Regions from separate parts of the Rahnella sp. GSA61A genome, predicted to be linked through region 1. Evidence: predicted binding sites of a transcription regulator. Region 1 holds the regulator's gene; each other region holds the start of a gene.
What was found. Region 1 encodes Fur, which represses iron uptake genes when iron is present. Its sites were predicted from a motif close to ATAATAATGAGAACNACTATCAA; they were not measured.

Region 2: the regulator Fur is predicted to act here: its motif matches at 3,049-3,071, upstream of sodA (superoxide dismutase [Mn]).
Region 3: the regulator Fur is predicted to act here: its motif matches at 2,063-2,085, upstream of efeU (iron uptake transporter permease EfeU).

Annotation. Positions count from the first base shown of each region.
Region 1 covers NZ_JAHXYO010000002.1:201,335-207,525, forward strand. The annotation lists gene LC431_RS03000 (OprD family outer membrane porin) at 363-1,733, shown strand; gene chiQ (ChiQ/YbfN family lipoprotein) at 1,747-2,082, shown strand; gene fur (ferric iron uptake transcriptional regulator) at 2,211-2,666, opposite strand; gene fldA (flavodoxin FldA) at 2,979-3,506, opposite strand; gene LC431_RS03020 (methyl-accepting chemotaxis protein) at 3,928-5,592, shown strand; gene ybfE (LexA regulated protein) at 5,669-5,950, opposite strand.
Region 2 covers NZ_JAHXYO010000011.1:89,749-95,939, forward strand. The annotation lists gene yiiM (6-hydroxyaminopurine reductase) at 1-28, opposite strand, end outside; gene LC431_RS15235 (methyl-accepting chemotaxis protein) at 132-2,078, opposite strand; gene sodA (superoxide dismutase [Mn]) at 2,350-2,970, opposite strand; gene fdhD (formate dehydrogenase accessory sulfurtransferase FdhD) at 3,181-4,023, opposite strand; gene fdnG (formate dehydrogenase-N subunit alpha) at 4,169-6,191, shown strand, end outside.
Region 3 covers NZ_JAHXYO010000006.1:121,580-127,770, forward strand. The annotation lists gene putP (sodium/proline symporter PutP) at 427-1,911, shown strand; gene efeU (iron uptake transporter permease EfeU) at 2,159-3,010, shown strand; gene efeO (iron uptake system protein EfeO) at 3,055-4,182, shown strand; gene efeB (iron uptake transporter deferrochelatase/peroxidase subunit) at 4,335-5,630, shown strand; gene LC431_RS10220 (N-acetylmuramoyl-L-alanine amidase) at 5,801-6,191, shown strand, end outside.

The sequences.
Region 1 (6,191 bases):
TTTAAAACGTTGTGCCACAGCCGTTCATATTGCTGAAACGTTTAAACTGTAAGATGATTTTGTTTAATCGTATGTTTTAATTATATATTATTATAGTCCATTGCTTTAATCCTTTCCTGCATACCTCTGTAATGCTTTTTCATCTTTATGTGCACTTTGTCATATTTCGATAATTAATGATTAATTACTCATTGATAATTCGCGTCGCGAAAAATACTCTTGATGTTGATTTAACCGGTTACGCCTCTGGCGACCGCTTTTTATACCCGTTTGGGTTTTGCTCGTTTTTTTAGTCAACATGAGGAATCTCTATGCACAAGCGCCGTAACAGGGGCAGGGGATCGGCTTACCTGAAACCTGCCATGTATTCTCTCGCCGGCACCTTACTGGGTGGCGGAATGATGTTTTCACAAGAGACCAAAGCAGCCGGTTTTATTGATGATTCCACACTGACCGGCGGTGTGTACTACTGGCAGCGTGAACGTGACCGCAAGGACATGGATCCGGCGAGTGACCACTACAAAGACTATACAACCAACCTTTCGCATTCTACCGCTAACCTGAACCTCGATTTTTCTTCCGGCTATGCCTGGGACATGTTTGGTATTGATATCGCAGCCTTTACGGCGATTGAAATGGCCGAGAGCAGCGAGAGCGGCCATCCCAACGAAATCGCCTTTTCCAACAGCAATCGCGCCTACGACGAAGATTACTCCGGGGATAAAAGTGGGGTCAGTCTTTATAAGGCAGCCGGTAAATTCAAATACGGCGGATTCTGGGGGCACGCAGGGTATATTCAGCCTACCGGACAGACGCTGATCGCACCGCACTGGAGCTTTATGCCGGGTACGTATCGCGGTGCGGAAGCCGGTTATAAACACGATTTCGGTGACCCGGGTGAACTGAGTTTCTCCTATATGTGGGCTGATGAATATAAATCGCCGTGGCATCTGGAAATGGATGATTTCCGCCAGAATGACAAGAAAACCGGCGTTTCTTATATTCATTCGCTCGGTGCGAAATATGATTTTAAAAATGACTTCGTACTGGAAGGCGCATTTGGCCAGGCTGAAAGTTATGTCGATCAGTACTTTGCTAAAGCCTCGTACAAAATGGATCTGCTGGGCAATCCGCTGACCACCAGCTATCAGTTCTATGGTGCAGAAGACCGCATCAGTGACAAGAATGATCCGAACAGTCTGTATGACGGTCTGGCATGGTTGCAGGCACTGACCTTTGGCTATACCACCGGGCAGTTTAACTGGCGTCTGGAAGGGACGATGGTGAAAGCGGAAGGGAATCAGGGCTACTTCCTGCAGCGCATGACCCCGACTTATTCTTCCTCAAACGGCCGTCTTGATGTGTGGTGGGACAACCGCTCGGACTTCAACGCCAACGGTGAAAAAGCAGTATATGCAGGCGTATTGTATGATCTGGCGAAATGGGATTTACCGGGCTTCGCGGTCGGTGGTTCGTACGTCTATGCCTGGGATGCCAAACCGAGCACCAACGCCGCTTATGACCAGAGCCAGCGTCTGAAAGAAAGCGCATGGAGCCTGGATGCGCTGTACACCATTCAGGAAGGGCGCGCCAAAGGGACGTTGTTCAAACTGCATTACACCCAGTACGACAACCATTCGGATATTCCGAGCTGGGGCGGCGGTTACGGCAACATTTTCCAGGATGAAAAAGACGTGAAATTCATCGTTATCGCTCCATTCACTATTTTCTGAGGTCGCTATGTCGATGAATAAATTACTGATGATCGTGGTTTCGGTTGTTCTGCTGGCCGGTTGTGCACCCACCGCCGATCAGGCACAAATATCCCAAACGCGGGAAGATTACCGTGCCTGTATCAATACGTCAGAAGGCAATCCGGACAAACTGGCATCCTGCGAGGTGTTACTGAATAAACTGAAACAGGAAAAAGCCCACCAGCAATTTGCAGAACAGGAGACGGTGCGCGTGGTGGATTATCAGCGATGTCTGACGGCGCGTAAAACTGGCGACGGTCAGGCATATGCTGCTGATTGCGGGAAAATCTGGCAGGAAATAAAAACGAACAATTCACCTAAGCCGTGAATCTCAGCAGCGAAACATACCCCGGCTTGCCGGGGTTTTTTATGCCTGCTATCCGGGCTCAATCTGCGTCGATATCAGACATAAAAAAACCGCTTTTCAGCGGTTAATTTAGTCAAAGCCTGTGCAGATTACTGCGCAGGTTTATCGTTGTGCAAAGAGTCATCTTCGCGGCAATCGCCTGCTTCACAGTGGCCGTACAGATACAGGCTGTGGTTGGTGAGCTTGATACCGTGTTTCTTAGCAATCTCACGCTGACGACCTTCAATATATTCGTCACGGAATTCGATCACACGACCGCAATCCAGACAGATCAGGTGGTCGTGGTGATGTTGCTGGGTCAGTTCGAATACGGACTTGCCGCCTTCGAAGTTATGACGGGTGACAATACCGGCGTCGTCAAACTGGTTCAGAACGCGGTAAACCGTCGCCAGGCCAATTTCTTCACCCATATCAATCAGTTGCTTGTAAAGATCTTCCGCACTAACGTGATGACCTTCCGGCGCTTGCAGCACTTCCAGGATTTTGAGGCGCGGAAGCGTGACTTTTAAGCCGGCTTTCTTCAGTGCGGTGTTGTTGTCAGTCATGCGGATTCAGTCCTGTTACTATGTGCTAATCAAGTTGAGGCATGCAGCCTGTGGCATCGGCGGCACAAAATTATTCGTTTAGTCTCTTCGTTTAACGCAATGTGCCAATTCTCGTCAACGACAGCCTGTTAATAAAGATCACAAATTGCCGGTCACATTTGGAATGCAACGACTTGATCAATAGAAAAAACAGAGGAACTCAGTGTACCTTGATACGACCGAAAGTTACAATTTTGTAGCAGTTAAATTGTTAATTTCAGTAATAGTTTGGCCCTTCAATTGTAGAATAAATCCTCAGGGCCAACAGGGTTTTTAGCCAATAATTTCAGAAAGGCTAAGTTCTTCTGTGATCTGTTTCACCCAGGCATCAACACGTTCGCTGGTCAGTTCGGGCTGACGATCTTCGTCAATTGCCAGTCCTATGAAGTGCTTATCATCCGCCAGGCCTTTAGATGCTTCAAAGTGGTAACCTTCGGTAGGCCAATGTCCGACAATCACTGCGCCGCGTGGCTCAATGATATCGCGCACGGTGCCCAGCGCATCGCAGAAATATTCGGCGTAGTCTTCCTGGTCACCGCAACCAAACAGTGCCACCAGCTTACCTTCGAAATCTATCTCTTCCAGCGTTGGGAAAAAGTCGTCCCAGTCACACTGCGCTTCACCGTAATACCAGGTTGGAATGCCGATAAGCAAAATATCGAATTTTTCCAGATCCTCTTTGCTGCTCTTCGCAATGTCATGCACCTCTGCAACATCTTTACCCAATTGCTTCTGGATCATTTTTGCGATGTTTTCGGTGTTACCTGTATCGGATCCAAAGAAGATACCTACAACGGCCATAAGATTACCTAACCTCTTGTTCTCAATGAAGTGCTCTGCAACGCAGGCAATAATAATGCAGATGATAGCAAACTCGTGCGGCGGAGAATATGCTTCTGCTCGCCTTCTTAACTGGGAAATAAGTTTATCGGGCAATATTTTTATGTGTTATCGCCTTTGTGTGCTTTCACCTGCGGCGAATTAACCTCAGGGTTAATGAGGTCAAAAGCAAGTTTGAGAAATAAGTTGTCACAATACTAAATTTCGAGAACATTCCGCCGATAGATGATTCGGGAGCAATCTCAACATAATAAAGAAATCGATGCCCGGAGAGGTGTTCAAACATGTCCTGGGGCACTTGCCTGCTGGTTACCTGTCTTGATTCTCCGCATCCCCGTCAATCCTCAGGCCAGAAACAGACATGTTTCGAGAGAGGCATATCGTGCAGTTTTTAAAAAATATCACCATCAGGGCCGCTTTATTAACCATTCTTGGCATCTTTTGCGTCATGTGGGCAGGTGTTTCCCTTTACACCGTCACCTCACTGGACACACTGACCCAAAATACCAAAAATAGTACCGAGCTGGTCAACAATATGGCGCTGATCAATAAAGGAAATGATCAGTATTTTCGTACCGTGACGCGCCTGAGCCGCGCCGTGGCACAGCTTCAGGCCGATCCGTCAAAAGGTCCGGAAATTTTTGATACCGCCAAACAATCACTCAGCGGGCTGACGCAGGCTCTGGCCAGTTTTAAAGCGGCACCGCATCCGGGGCTGGAAGATTCCTCCGTGCAGGAATTAATCACCAGTTGGGAAAATCTGATCACGCAGGGCGTCACGCCATTGTTCGACGCAGCCCGCAGCAAAAATACGGAGTCCTATAACCAGCTAGCCAATTCCACCGTGCCTGCACTGAGCCGCAGCTTTGGCTCATCAATGGAAAAAGTCAGCGGTCAGATCGCTGTCGATTTTGATGCGGCACAACGGCAATCCACCCATCTGACGTCATTTAGCAAAGTGATTCTGCTGACGGCATTTGGTATCGGGCTGGTGATTTTATTGCTGACTGACCGTTATCTGGTGATGGCGCTGGTGAAGCCGCTGGATAAAATCCGCGGTCACTTCGCGGTGATCGCCAGCGGCGATCTGACGTTTTATCTGGAAGAATTCGGTAAAAACTGCGCCGGTAAGCTGATTCCGTTGCTGAACGAGATGCAGTTGAGCCTGGTCAATACCGTTCAGACCATCCGCAACTGCACCAATCACATCTATCAGGGCGCGTCAGAAATTTCAGCCGGGAACAACGATTTGTCTTCCCGTACGGAAGAACAGGCGTCGGCGCTGGAAGAAACCGCTGCCAGCATGGAAGAACTGACGGCTACCGTTAAACACAATGCCGATAACGCGCATCACGCCAGCCAGCTGGTGATGGAGGCTTCCACCACCGCGCAGAAGGGCGGCAACATCGTGGCAGACGTGGTCAGCACCATGAAAGATATCTCCGGCAGCTCGAAGAAAATTGCTGAAATCACTTCTGTGATTAACAGCATCGCTTTCCAGACCAACATTCTGGCGCTGAATGCTGCCGTCGAAGCGGCACGTGCGGGCGAGCAGGGGCGCGGTTTTGCAGTGGTTGCCAGCGAAGTGCGCAATCTTGCACAACGCAGTGCGCAGGCGGCGAAAGAAATCGAGCAGCTCATCAGCGAATCGGTTTCCCGCGTCGACAGCGGTTCGAAATTGGTTGAAAACGCCGGTCATACGATGAATGAAGTGGTGCGCTCAATTACGCATGTCACTGACATCATGGCGGAAATTGCCTCTGCATCCGATGAGCAAAGCAAAGGAATCAGTCAGGTGGCGGTTGCCGTCACAGAAATGGACAGCGTCACACAGCAGAACGCCGCGCTGGTAGAACAGGCGTCGCAGGCTGCAGTATCACTGGAAGAGCAGGCTTCATTGCTGAACAATGCCGTTGCTACGTTCAAACTTAAAGATAGCGTGACGAGCGTCGGTTCACGTCCGGGGAAGTCAATTTCCGCACCGTTATTGCGTCCGGATACCAGCATGCTTTCGGCGAAAAGTGCTGAAAACTGGGAAACGTTCTGAGCAGGAAGACGTGAATTAATATGGAATAAGTAAGAAAAAACAAACGGGTAGCCTGAGAGGGTTACCCGCTTTTCAATCAGCCTTCATGACCGTTAAGATGCGACAGCAGCATCTCTTCAATCAATTCGCTACGACTGATATTGCGTTCTTCTGCCAGCTTATTGAGCATATCAACAGCATCGGCATTCATTTTCAGCTCCACACGACGCAGGCCGCTCGCTTTATCGCGGCGTAACTGGTTGCGCTTATTGATCCTGAGCTGTTCATCACGGGATAGCGGATTTGTTTTTGGACGCCCCGGACGACGGTCATCTGCGAACAGATCAATCGTCGTGCGATCCAGTTGTTCTTTTGCCATAGGTAGCGGTACAACCAGGGAAGTTTTTACATCGGAAAACCGCAAGCCGGTTCCTGACGAGCGTTTCACACATTTCGGGCTAAGAAACCCTGACCCAATTCACCTCCCGCGACTCACTGTGAGTAAACGGGGCGGCAAAATTATAGCGCGCAATCATACACTGGCGCACCAGGGGTTCACAACGCCTGATTACCCTGATTTCATGATAACTTCTTAAGTTGTGCAGACTTTTTGCACAATT
Region 2 (6,191 bases), on a different contig from region 1:
TACCGATGTACACGTCGGGATAATGCATAAGCTCTCCGCTGCTGAAATGTCACTCGCTCAAGCATAACCTGCATTCGGCAGCGGGAGTAGAAGGAATACCTGCGCACATGCGGGGTGCGCAGGTTCATCAGTCAGAACGTTTCCCAGTTATCCTGACTGGTTTTGCCTTGAACTGGCAGCGGCAGGGCCGGACGGCGCAGCGCGGCGGATGCCGGTGCGGCCAGCATATCGCCGTTATCGGCCAGGCGGAATACCGAGACTGCCTGCGTCAGCGTCGCGGCCTGATCTTCGAGTGAATCGGCGGCAGCGGATGACTGCTCAACCAGCGCGGCGTTCTGCTGTGTCGTGCTGTCCATTTCGACAATCGCCTGCGAAATCTGGCTGATTCCACGGCTTTGCTCGTCAGAAGCAGAGGCGATTTCACCCATGATATCGCGCACATGCGAGACGGATTTCACGATGTCCTGCATGGTGCGTCCGGTATTTTCCACCAGCTTCGCGCCGGTGTTAACACGTTCAACCGACTCGGCAATCAGCCCTTCGATCTCTTTCGCTGCCTGCGCACTGCGCTGTGCCAGTATGCGGACTTCCGAGGCGACGACTGAGAATCCGCGACCCTGTTCACCGGCACGCGCGGCTTCAACCGCAGCGTTCAGCGCCAGGATATTGGTCTGGAACGCGATGCTGTTGATGACGGACGTAATTTCGGCGATACGTTTTGAGCTGCCGGAAATCTGCTGCATGGTGTCGACCACTTCGCCGACTTGTTTGCCGCCGAGCGTTGCGGTGCCTGAAGCCTCGCTGGCCAGTTTGCTGGCGTGATGGGCGTTATCGGCGTTCTGTTTCACCGTCGCGCTCAGTTCTTCCATGCTGGCGGCGGTTTCTTCAACCGCGGCGGCCTGCTGTTCGGTGCGTGAGGAAAGATCGGTATTCCCGGCGGCGATTTCAGCCGCCGCGTGAGAAACCTGTGAAACGCCGGAGCGGATTTCATAAATCATCGTACTGAGATTCTGGCTCATCGCGGACACCGCGTTCATCAGCATACCCAGCTCATCGCGACGTGTGGTTGGATGCGCGACAGTCAGATCGCCCCGCGCAATCGCCTCCGCCGTTTTCAGCGTATCGCGCAGCGGCTGGGCAATCTGGCGGGTGATTCGCCATGCAATGATAATCCCCACCAGCATTACGATCAGCGTAATCACCATCATGATCATCTGCGCATTAGTGATGTCTTTATGCGTGTTATCCAGTTCATTTTTGAATATTTTTGCGACCAGTGTGTTCATCTCAGCGGCTTTTACTGTCAGCAGCTGCGAGTTTTTTTGTTCATCTTCGTAAGCCGGCATGTAGGCCATAACGTGATCTTTATAGGTCGCCAGCGCACTCATCAGCGGGGCGAGTGTGGCCTGCTGATCCGGTAACAGTAATGCGTTCAGCTTTTTAGCATTGGCCTGCGTATCATCAATTGACTTTAACAGCCTGGCTTCCGATTCCTTGTTGATGTTGAGCAACAGGCCGCGCACGTCATAACGCACGTTGATCAGTTTTTGAATGACTTCGGCCAGTGAAAGACGAATGGAAGGATCGGCATCTTCCACACGCAGCTGATCTTGTAAACGTTTCACAACGGCTTCGGTTTCGGAAAGATTCCAGCTGGCGCGTACCGCATCTTTGCGGTCGACGGCTTCTTTAAACGCGGCTTGTGCCTGCTGATATTCATGGATTTTTACCGGCACCTGCTCCAGTTCTGCCTGGCCAGCTGCATCCCATTTCAGCTTGTCTTTCGACTGCTCAATCAGTTGCGACAGCGCGTCAATGTTGTCCTGATTTTGTTTGAGATATGCCGGATTGTAATTGAGCTGATAAAGCGTACGGCTGAGGCGGGCATCATTGAGTAATGCGTTCATCTGATTACTGAAATCGACTTTTTCCGCACGCTGACTGATGTCGTTAAATTTAATCATTCCCGCAGTGGTAATGACGGCCGCGATCAAAAGCACCAGCCCGAAACCCAGACCCAGTTTGGTGCCGACCTTGAGATTGTTCATCCACTGCGAAAGACCCGATCCGTTACTCATAATCATTCTCCGTCAAACATCCCTTTTAAATAGACATGCGTTTTTGTGACGCCTTTGTGAACAATCTATCGGTAGGTTGTTTAATAAACTTTATAGGATCTGTGGCGTATTTTTGATTAATGCGAGCGGGGTCTAATAATGGTGGGAAACGGAAGAATAATTCGCTGTAAAACAGTGATCATGCATACAAATTCAGGACATAAAAAAGGCGGGTCACTGACCCGCCATTGGCGAAAACATCATCATGCCCGCGAAGGGCGGCAGGGCGAAATTACTTCGCTTCAGCCAGACGTTTTGCTGCTTCGTCCCAGTTTACAACAGCCCAGAAGGCTTTGATGTAATCAGGGCGTTTGTTCTGATATTTCAGGTAGTAAGCGTGTTCCCACACGTCCAGGCCCAGCAGCGGGTAACCGGAAGCGCCGGAAATGGCTTCGCCCATCAGCGGGCTGTCCTGGTTAGCAGTAGAAACAACCGCCAGTTTGCCGTCTTTCAGCACCAGCCATGCCCAGCCTGAACCGAAACGAGTGGTCGCTGCTTTCTCAAAAGTTTCTTTGAAAGCGTCAACGCTGCCGAAATCGCGTTCGATCGCAGATTTCAGTTCGCCCTGCAGGGTGGTGCCGGTTTTCAGGCCTTTCCAGAACAGGCTGTGGTTAGCGTGGCCGCCTGCGTTGTTACGCAGTGCAACTTTCTTGTCTGCAGGAACCTGATCCAGTTTGGTGATCAGTTCTTCAACCGGCAGTGCAGCCAGTTCCGGCAAGCTTTCCAGCGCAGCGTTAGCGTTGTTCACGTAAGCCTGGTGATGTTTAGTGTGATGGATTTCCATCGTTTCTTTGTCGAAATGCGGTTCGAGTGCGTCGTATGCGTAAGGCAGTGATGGCAGTGAATAACTCATGTTCATCGTCTCCATAGTGTAGGGCGGCACCGTCATTGTGAGCACCGCGTAATCAGTCGGATCATTATAGTTAATTAAATGATATTGAAAATGATTATCTATGCTCCATGCTTTGTGCGGGTACTCGTAAGCGCCTGTTATACGGGGCTTAGAACCAGATAACCGCAAACAATCCTAAATTGTCTAAAGGCACGCGGTGCTTAGAGAGAGTTAACGTAACCGCTGCGGATGCGTATACACCGTTGTCCGTCCCGGTTTACTGAAACCGACCAGCGTCAGATTGCATTTTTCGGCAACGTCGACTGCGAGCGTGGTGGCAGCGGAGACGGCAAACAGGATTTCGATGCCGCACATCGCGGCTTTCTGCACCATTTCATAGCTGGCGCGGCTTGATACCAGCGCGGCGCCGGATATCCAGTCGTTTTGTCTGGCACGCATACCGAGCATTTTATCGAGCGCCACATGACGGCCCACATCTTCGCAGCCACCCAGTAATTCACCTTCCGGCGTGATCCACGCGGCGGCGTGGGTACAGCCGGTGAGCTGGCCGATTTCCTGCACGGATTTCAGCTGGTGCAGCGCGTTGTCCAGATTTGCCAGATCAAAGGTTTGACTGAACGGCAGCGGCGCGAGCGGGCGGAATAAATCGCCTAACTGTTCGATGCCGCAGACGCCGCACCCGGTACGGCCCGCCATGGCGCGGCGGCGTTCTTTCAGCCCGGCGAAACGGCGGCTCGATAATTCGATGTTAACCTCAATCCCGTTACAGTTTGGTGTCACCTCCATCCCGTAAATATCACTGACCGATTCAATAATCCCTTCTGACAGCGAAAAGCCCAGCGCAAAGGCCTGCAGATCTTTCGGTGAAGCCATCATGACCACATGCGAAATGCCGTTATAAACCAGCGCAACGGGCACTTCCTGAGCAATCCAGTCATCTTCCGGCTCATTGAGATGTGCGCGCTGCATCACCGTTTTTTGGCTGGCTCCGATGATCTGAGTCACTTTTTTGTCATCTTTTTCGCCCAGTTCGTTTACTTGATGGACATCCATTAGCAATAACCTTATAAACATTCCGGCTACATAAGCCGTACAAAAATTATGGGTACTTGGCTTTAATTTTAACGCTTCCGCATCAGCTGCGGAAAGCGCCAATTTGAAAAGCAATGTGTTAACAGATGATGGGAAGGAGTCTTTCATGCAAGTCAGCAGAAGACAATTATTCAAAATATGTGCGGGTGGTATGGCCGGCACCACGGCGGCATTATTAGGATTTACTCCTACCATGGCGCTGGCGGAAACCCGCCAATACAAACTGCTTCGCTCCCGTGAAACCCGCAACAACTGCACTTACTGTTCCGTAGGTTGCGGAATACTGATTTACAGCCAGGGCGATGGCGCGAAAAACGTCACTGAAAATATCTTCCACGTAGAGGGTGACGCCGATCATCCGGTCAGTCGTGGCTCGTTGTGCCCGAAAGGCGCAGGCGTGCTGGATTACATCCACAGCGAAGGCCGTCTCAGATATCCGGAATACCGCGCTCCCGGTTCCGATAAATGGCAGCGCATCACGTGGGACGAGGCGATTTCCCGTATCGCCCGCCTGATGAAAGATGACCGCGACGCCAACTTCGTCGAGAAAAATGAAAACAACGTGACGGTCAACCGCTGGCTGACCACCGGCATGCTGTGTTCTTCTGCGGCCAGTAATGAAACCGGTCTGCTGGATCAGAAATTCACCCGCGCGCTGGGTATGGTGGCGATCGACTGTCAGGCCCGTCTGTGTCATGGCCCGACCGTGGCGGCATTAGCGCCAACCTTTGGTCGCGGTGCGATGACGAACAACTGGGTCGACATCAAAAACGCCAATGTGATTTTAATTATGGGCGGAAATGCGGCAGAAGCGCATCCGGTCGGATTCAAATGGGTGATTGAGGCCAAAACCAAAAATAACGCCAAAGTCATCGTCGTCGATCCGCGCTTTAACCGCAGTGCTGCGGTGGCCGATATCTACGCGCCGATTCGCGCTGGTTCTGACACGGCCTTCCTGCTCGGCATGATCAACTATCTGATCACCCACAATAAAATTCAGACCGAATACGTCCTGGAATACACCAATGCCAGCCTGCTGGTACGTGAAGATTATGAATTCAACGACGGTCTTTTCAGCGGTTTTAACGCGGCGAAAAAATCCTATAACAAAGAAAGCTGGCACTATCAGCTGGATGAAAAAGGCTTCGCGAAACAGGATAAAACGTTGCAGGACCCGCGCTGTGTCTGGAACTTGCTGAAAGAGCATGTTTCCCGTTACACGCCGGAACTGGTGGAACGTCTGTGCGGTACCTCGAAAGAAGATTTCCTGCTGATCAGCTCCATTCTGGCGGAAACCTGCGCGCGCGATAAAACCTCGACCATTTTGTATGCGCTGGGCTGGACGCACCATACCGGCGGCGCACAAACCATCCGCTGTGCGGCGATGATCCAGTTGCTGCTTGGCAACATTGGTATGCCGGGCGGCGGCGTGAATGCCCTGCGTGGTCACTCCAATATTCAGGGCTATACCGACCTCGGTTTGCTGTCGCTGAATCTGCCGGGTTACATGCCTTTGCCGTCGGAAAAACAGACTAATTTCACTGATTATCTGCATCAGATTACGCCCGCACCGCTGGTGGACGGACAGGTCAATTTCTGGAAAAACACACCGAACTTTTTCGTCAGTATGATGAAAAGCTTCTGGGGCGATCACGCCACGGCGGAAAATGACTGGGGCTTTGACTGGCTGCCGAAATGGGACAAAAGCTACGACGTGCTGCAACAGGCCGAGCTGATGACCGAAGGCAAGCTGAACGGGTATATCGTGCAGGGCTTCAACCCGCTGGCGGCCTTCCCGGACAAAAACAAATCCTCGCGTGCACTCTCAAAACTCAAATACATGGTGGTGATCGACCCGCTGGTGACTGAGTCCTCAAACTTTTGGCAAAACCACGGCGCGATGAATGACGTGCAGACCGCCGATATTCAGACCGAGGTGTTCCGTCTGCCGTCTTCCTGTTTTGCAGAAGAAAACGGTTCGATTGTGAACTCCGGCCGCTGGCTGCAATGGCACTTCCAGGCCTCTGAGCCACCGGGTGAAGCGCTGCACGACGGCAAAATTATCGCCCGTCTGTTTATGAAACTGCGTGAGCTGTACCAGAAAGAGGGCGGTGCCAATCCGCTGCCGG
Region 3 (6,191 bases), on a different contig from region 1:
CTGTTAATGCATGAAGTATGCCTGTTGTGATTTGTCTGGCATTTTTAACAATAAAATAACGGCATGGATCTTGCGTGCATTCACCTGAGTGAGAATGTCAAAGGTTGCATCAGGTGCAACTTTTGTCAGTGCAAAGTACAACCGGTATTGCGGATAACTGTGATGGAGGGTGAATTTTGTGTATTTGAAATGTTAAAAATATTGAAAAGTGGATCAGGCTAAACCAGTATCCGGCCCGACAGTAATTTTGAACAAAAACCACACAGAGTCAGTGACTACGTAAAAAATATGGAGAGTCTTGCTGCAACCTTACAGGGTTTCAGCCATCATCTCGCCCCGGCAGGTTTTTAGCGGCACTTCTGGTGGAGTGCTTCAGGACAGACAGCTGCCGGACAACATCGCAAAAAATAAGAAGTGGAGAATGGAATGACAATGAACACACCGATGCTGGTGACGTTTTGTGTTTATATTTTCGGGATGATTTTTATTGGGCTCATCGCGTATCTACGAACCAAAAACTTTGATGATTATATTCTGGGCGGACGCAGTTTAGGCAGCGTGGTGACGGCGCTTTCAGCCGGTGCTTCTGACATGAGCGGCTGGCTGTTAATGGGATTACCGGGGGCGATTTTTATTTCCGGGATTTCGGAAAGCTGGATCGCCATTGGCCTGACCATCGGCGCGTACCTGAACTGGAAACTGGTGGCAGGGCGGCTGCGTGTGCACACTGAAGCCAATAATAATGCGCTGACACTGCCGGATTACTTTACCCATCGTTTTGAAGATTCCAGCAAGCTGCTGCGCATTATCTCCGCGATTGTGATTTTGGTGTTCTTCACCATTTATTGTGCCTCCGGCATCGTGGCCGGTGCGCGTCTGTTTGAAAGCACCTTCGGCATGACGTACCAGACTGCACTTTGGGCTGGTGCGGCGGCGACCATCATTTATACCTTTATCGGCGGTTTTCTGGCAGTCAGCTGGACTGATACCGTGCAGGCCAGCCTGATGATTTTCGCGCTGATCCTGACACCGGTTATCGTCATCCTCGCAGTTGGCGGTATTGATACCTCGATGATGGTAATCAATGCCAAAAACCCTGAATACACCGATATGTTCAAGGGCATGAATCTGGTGGCGATTTTGTCATTGCTGGGCTGGGGACTGGGCTATTTTGGTCAGCCGCATATTCTGGCGCGCTTCATGGCGGCCGATTCTCACCGAACTATCCGCAGCGCGCGCCGTATCAGCATGACATGGATGATTTTGTGTCTGGCGGGCACCATTGCCGTAGGATTCTTCGGGATTGCGTACTTCAGCAATAATCCGGGCGAAGCGGGCAACGTGACGCAAAACGGTGAGCGCGTGTTCATCGAGCTGACGAAAATTCTGTTTAATCCCTGGATTGCCGGTATTTTGCTGTCCGCTATTCTGGCGGCGGTGATGAGTACCCTGAGCTGTCAGTTGCTGGTGTGTTCAAGCGCGATTACCGAAGATTTGTATAAAGCCTTCCTGCGCAAAGGCGCAAGCCAGCGCGAACTGGTGTGGGTAGGGCGTGCGATGGTGCTGGTTGTGGCGCTGGTCGCGATTGCGCTGGCTGCCAATCCGGAAAACCGTGTTCTCGGTTTAGTCAGTTATGCATGGGCCGGTTTTGGCGCAGCATTCGGACCGGTGATCCTGATTTCCGTGATGTGGAAACGTATGACGCGTAACGGTGCACTGGCAGGCATGATCGTCGGTGCCGTGACAGTGATCCTGTGGAAACAATACGGCTGGGCCGAACTGTATGAAATCATTCCCGGCTTTATTTTCGCGTCACTGGCTATCTGGATTGTCAGCCTGGCGGGGCGTAAACCTTCCGCCGCCGTGGAACAGCGCTTCACTGTTGCGGAAGCGGAATATAATACTATTTAACGGTATTTTACTTTTATGACACTCAGACCGGGGGCATTCAGCCCCCGGTTTTCAGCATTTTCCGCCAGATAAACCCCCTGACCTGATTTTTCCTGTCTATTTACCGATCACGCTTCAAAAAAAGGATCGGTTACCTCTTGTATTTCTTTTGGCAAGAATGATAATCACTATCGTTTCTTTTTACTTTTCTTTACAGAGACCTTACACATTCTGTTGTTCGTCAGAATTCAGGGCTCGGGAGCTCGTCATGTTCGTTCCGTTTCTCATTATGTTTCGCGAAGGGCTGGAAGCTGCACTGATCGTCAGCCTGATTGCCAGCTATCTCAAACGGACGCAACGCGGGCAGTGGCTCGGTGTGGTCTGGATTGGCGTTTTCATCGCTGCCGCACTCTGTCTGGCGCTCGGTCTTTTTATCAATGCCACGACCGGTGAGTTTCCACAAAAACAGCAGGAGCTGTTTGAAGGTATCGTCGCCGTCGTTGCGGTGTGCATCCTGACTTATATGGTGTTCTGGATGCGCAAAGTGTCGCGTTCTATCAAAGTGCATCTGGAAGGGGCGATTGATCATGCGCTGAATTCCGGCCGCGGTCAGGGCTGGGCACTGGTCGCGATGGTGTTTTTTGCGGTAGCGCGTGAAGGTCTGGAATCGGTGTTTTTCCTGCTGGCGGCCTTCCAGCAGGACGTCGGCATCGAAGCGCCGATCGGCGCAGTGCTCGGGCTTGGCGCGGCCATCGTGCTGGGTTTCCTGATTTACTACGGCGGGGTGAAGCTGCATCTGGCGAAGTTCTTCAAATGGACCAGCCTGTTCATTCTGTTTGTCGCCGCCGGGCTGGCTGCGGGGGCTATTCGCGCTTTCCACGAAGCCGGATTGTGGAACCGTATGCAGGATATTGCTTTTGATCTGAGCGGCACATTATCCACGCACTCTTTATTCGGCACGTTGCTGGAAGGGATGTTTGGCTATCAGGAAGCCCCGACGGTCAGCGAAGTCGCGGTGTACTTCCTGTATCTGATCCCTGCGCTGTTCCTGTTCTTTATGCCACAAGGTAAATCGCCTGTGGCCGCGCCGGCCTCTGCCGGGCAAAAAACACGACGTTGATCCTTAAACCTTTCCATCATCTTGCCTTTGTCACGGAGTTGTACATGACACATTTTCGCCGTAAAGCTTTACAGATTGCACTGTTATCCCTGCCGGCTTTTGCGCTGAGCGCCAATGTGCTGGCTGCTGATGTTCGTCAGGTCAAAATTGCTGTTAACGACAAACAATGTGAACCGATGGCGCTGACCGTGCCCGCCGGTAAAACCCAGTTTGTTATCCATAACAACAGTCAGAAAAACCTGGAATGGGAAATTTTGAAAGGCGTGATGGTGGTGGAAGAACGTGAAAACGTGGCACCGGGTTTCACGCAAAAAATGACGGCTAACCTTGAACCGGGCGAATACGACATGACCTGTGGCTTGCTGAGCAATCCGAAAGGCAAACTGACTGTCACCGCCGAGGGGACAGCCGCTTCCGGTAAGCCTGACGCCATGGCGCTGGTTGGCCCGATTGCGGAATACAAAGTCTATGTGACGCAGCAGGTCGCTGAGCTGGTGGCGCATACCAAAGCCTTTACCGACGCAGTGAAGAAGGGTGATCTGGCGAAAGCACAATCCCTTTACGCGTCAACCCGTGTTTACTATGAGCGCATCGAACCGATTGCCGAACTGTTCTCTGATCTGGACGGCAGCATCGACGCCCGTGAAGATGATTTCGAGAAAAAAGCCGAAGATCCTAACTTCACCGGTTTCCACCGTCTGGAGAAAATTCTCTTCGCGGACAAAACCACCAAAGGCACCGAACCCTTTGCTGACAAGCTTTATACCGATACCGTTGATTTGCAAAAACGTATCGCAGACCTGACTTTCCCGCCTAGCAAAGTGGTCGGCGGCGCGGCGGGCCTGATTGAAGAAGTGGCCGCCAGTAAAATCAGCGGCGAAGAAGACCGTTACAGCCGCACTGACCTGTGGGATTTCCGTGCCAACCTTGATGGCGCACAAAAAATCGTCAATCTGCTGCGTCCGTTACTGGTCAAAGCCGATAAACCGTTGCTGGATAAAATCGACGCTAACTTCAAAACCGTCGATGCGCTGCTGGATAAATACAAAACCAAAGACGGTTACGAGAATTATGAAAAACTGTCTGATGCAGACCGTAACGCAATGAAAGGGCCGATCACCACGCTGGCAGAAGACTTGTCCAAACTGCGCGGTGTGCTTGGTTTAGATTAAACTCCTCCCCCTGCGAAGGGGGAGGCAGGGAGGGGGTTTAGCAGACCATACACTGGCTGAAGCACGCTTCAACTTTTGTTTTTGACCGTAATACCCCACCCCAACCCTCCCCTTCGCAGGGGAGGGAGCTTTTAAATTCCCGAGGCATAGCAATGAGTCACAAAAACGATAATCAGAACGACGTTTCTTCTTCCCGCCGCAGTTTACTGAAAGGTGTGGGATTGTTAGGCGGGGCATTTGCCCTGGGCGGCGCTGCCACGGCGCAGGCTGAGAAAACACCCGGCGCAAAAAAAGAGTACACGCCAGGCACGGTTTCCCCGGACGAACGCTGGGGCAGGCAACCTTATTACGGCGAGCATCAGGCAGGGATTTTAACGCCACAACAGGCGTCGATGATGCTGGTTTCCTTTGACGTGCTGGCCACCAACAAAGCCGATCTGGAGCGTCTTTTCCGTCTCCTTGATTCACGGTTTGCCTTCCTGACCAAGGGTGGCACCGCACCTTCAATGGATCCGAAATTCCCGCCGATGGATTCCGGCGTGATGGGGGCAGAAATCTACCCGGATAACCTGACCATGACGCTGTCGGTGGGGGATTCCCTGTTCGATGAACGCTTTGGATTAGAGCCGCATAAGCCGCTGAAATTGCAGCGCATGACGCGTTTCCCGAATGATTCACTGGATGCCACACTCTGTCACGGTGACCTGTCACTGCAAATCTGTGCCAACAACAACGATACGGTGGTGCATGCGTTGCGTGACATCATCAAGTACACACCGGATTTACTCAGCGTGCGCTGGCGTCGTGACGGCTTTATTTCGTCCCACGCAGCGCGCAGTCAGGGCAAAGAAACGCCGATTAACCTGCTGGGCTTTAAAGACGGCACGGCGAATCCTGACTCGAAAGACACACCACTGATGGATAAAACCGTCTGGGTCACCGCCGGTCAGGGCGAACCGGCGTGGACGCTCGGCGGCAGTTATCAGGCCACTCGTCTGATCCCGTTCAAGGTGGAATCCTGGGACCGCACGCCGTTGCAGGAGCAGCAGTCTATTTTCGGGCGTAACAAAGCCACCGGCGCACCTTTGGGGATGGAAAAAGAGCACGATGTGCCGGATTACGAAAAAGACCCGGAAGGTAAGACCATCCGCCTTGATTCACATATCCGTCTGGCGAATCCGCGTACCAAAGCCACCGATGAAAACCTGATGCTGCGCCGTGGCTACAGCTATTCACTTGGCGTGACCCATTCCGGGCAACTGGAAATGGGGCTGATTTTTGTCTGTTATCAGCATGACCTGGAAAAAGGTTTCCTGACCGTGCAGAAACGCCTGAACGGCGAAGCGCTTGAAGAGTATATCCGTCCGAATGGCGGCGGCTTTTTCTTCACGCTGCCGGGGAATAAAGATGAAAGCCACTATCTCGGTCAATCGTTAATCGAAGCGTAACATTGCTCCTCCCCCTGCGAAGGGGGAGAAGCTCAATCCAGAAATCCTTTTTACGCTTCGTTACGCAATTCACCGCCTGTTAATACTCCGCTGCATCCCAAAAAATCTCAGCAATGTCATGATGATAAATCGTCAAACTGATTTATTACGATGCCTGCTCCGAGACTGTTATGACCATCAACCATGCCCGCAGAAAATTACTGATCTTTGGCATCGGACTTTCCCTGACGGCACCACGCCTGTATGCCGCCCAAAAAGCCGTGCGCATTACCATGACATCAGACGCCAGTCAGATTTACCTGGCGTTACCGGCAGCGGATAAATACAGCCGGGTGTTTATGCTCAGTGCGCCGGAAAGAGTGGTGATTGATATGCCGATGGCGTCATTTCCACCGGAACTGGAGCATGCGCTGACGGTGGTCAGGCAGAAATTTTCGTGGGTAAAAGAGGGGAGGATTGCTCACTTCAGCCCGCAAGTGGCGCGCATTGTGTTGCAGGTGAACGGTAAACCGAAGATTACGCGCAGCACGGAAAACGGTGTGCTGAACGTGACGATAGCCG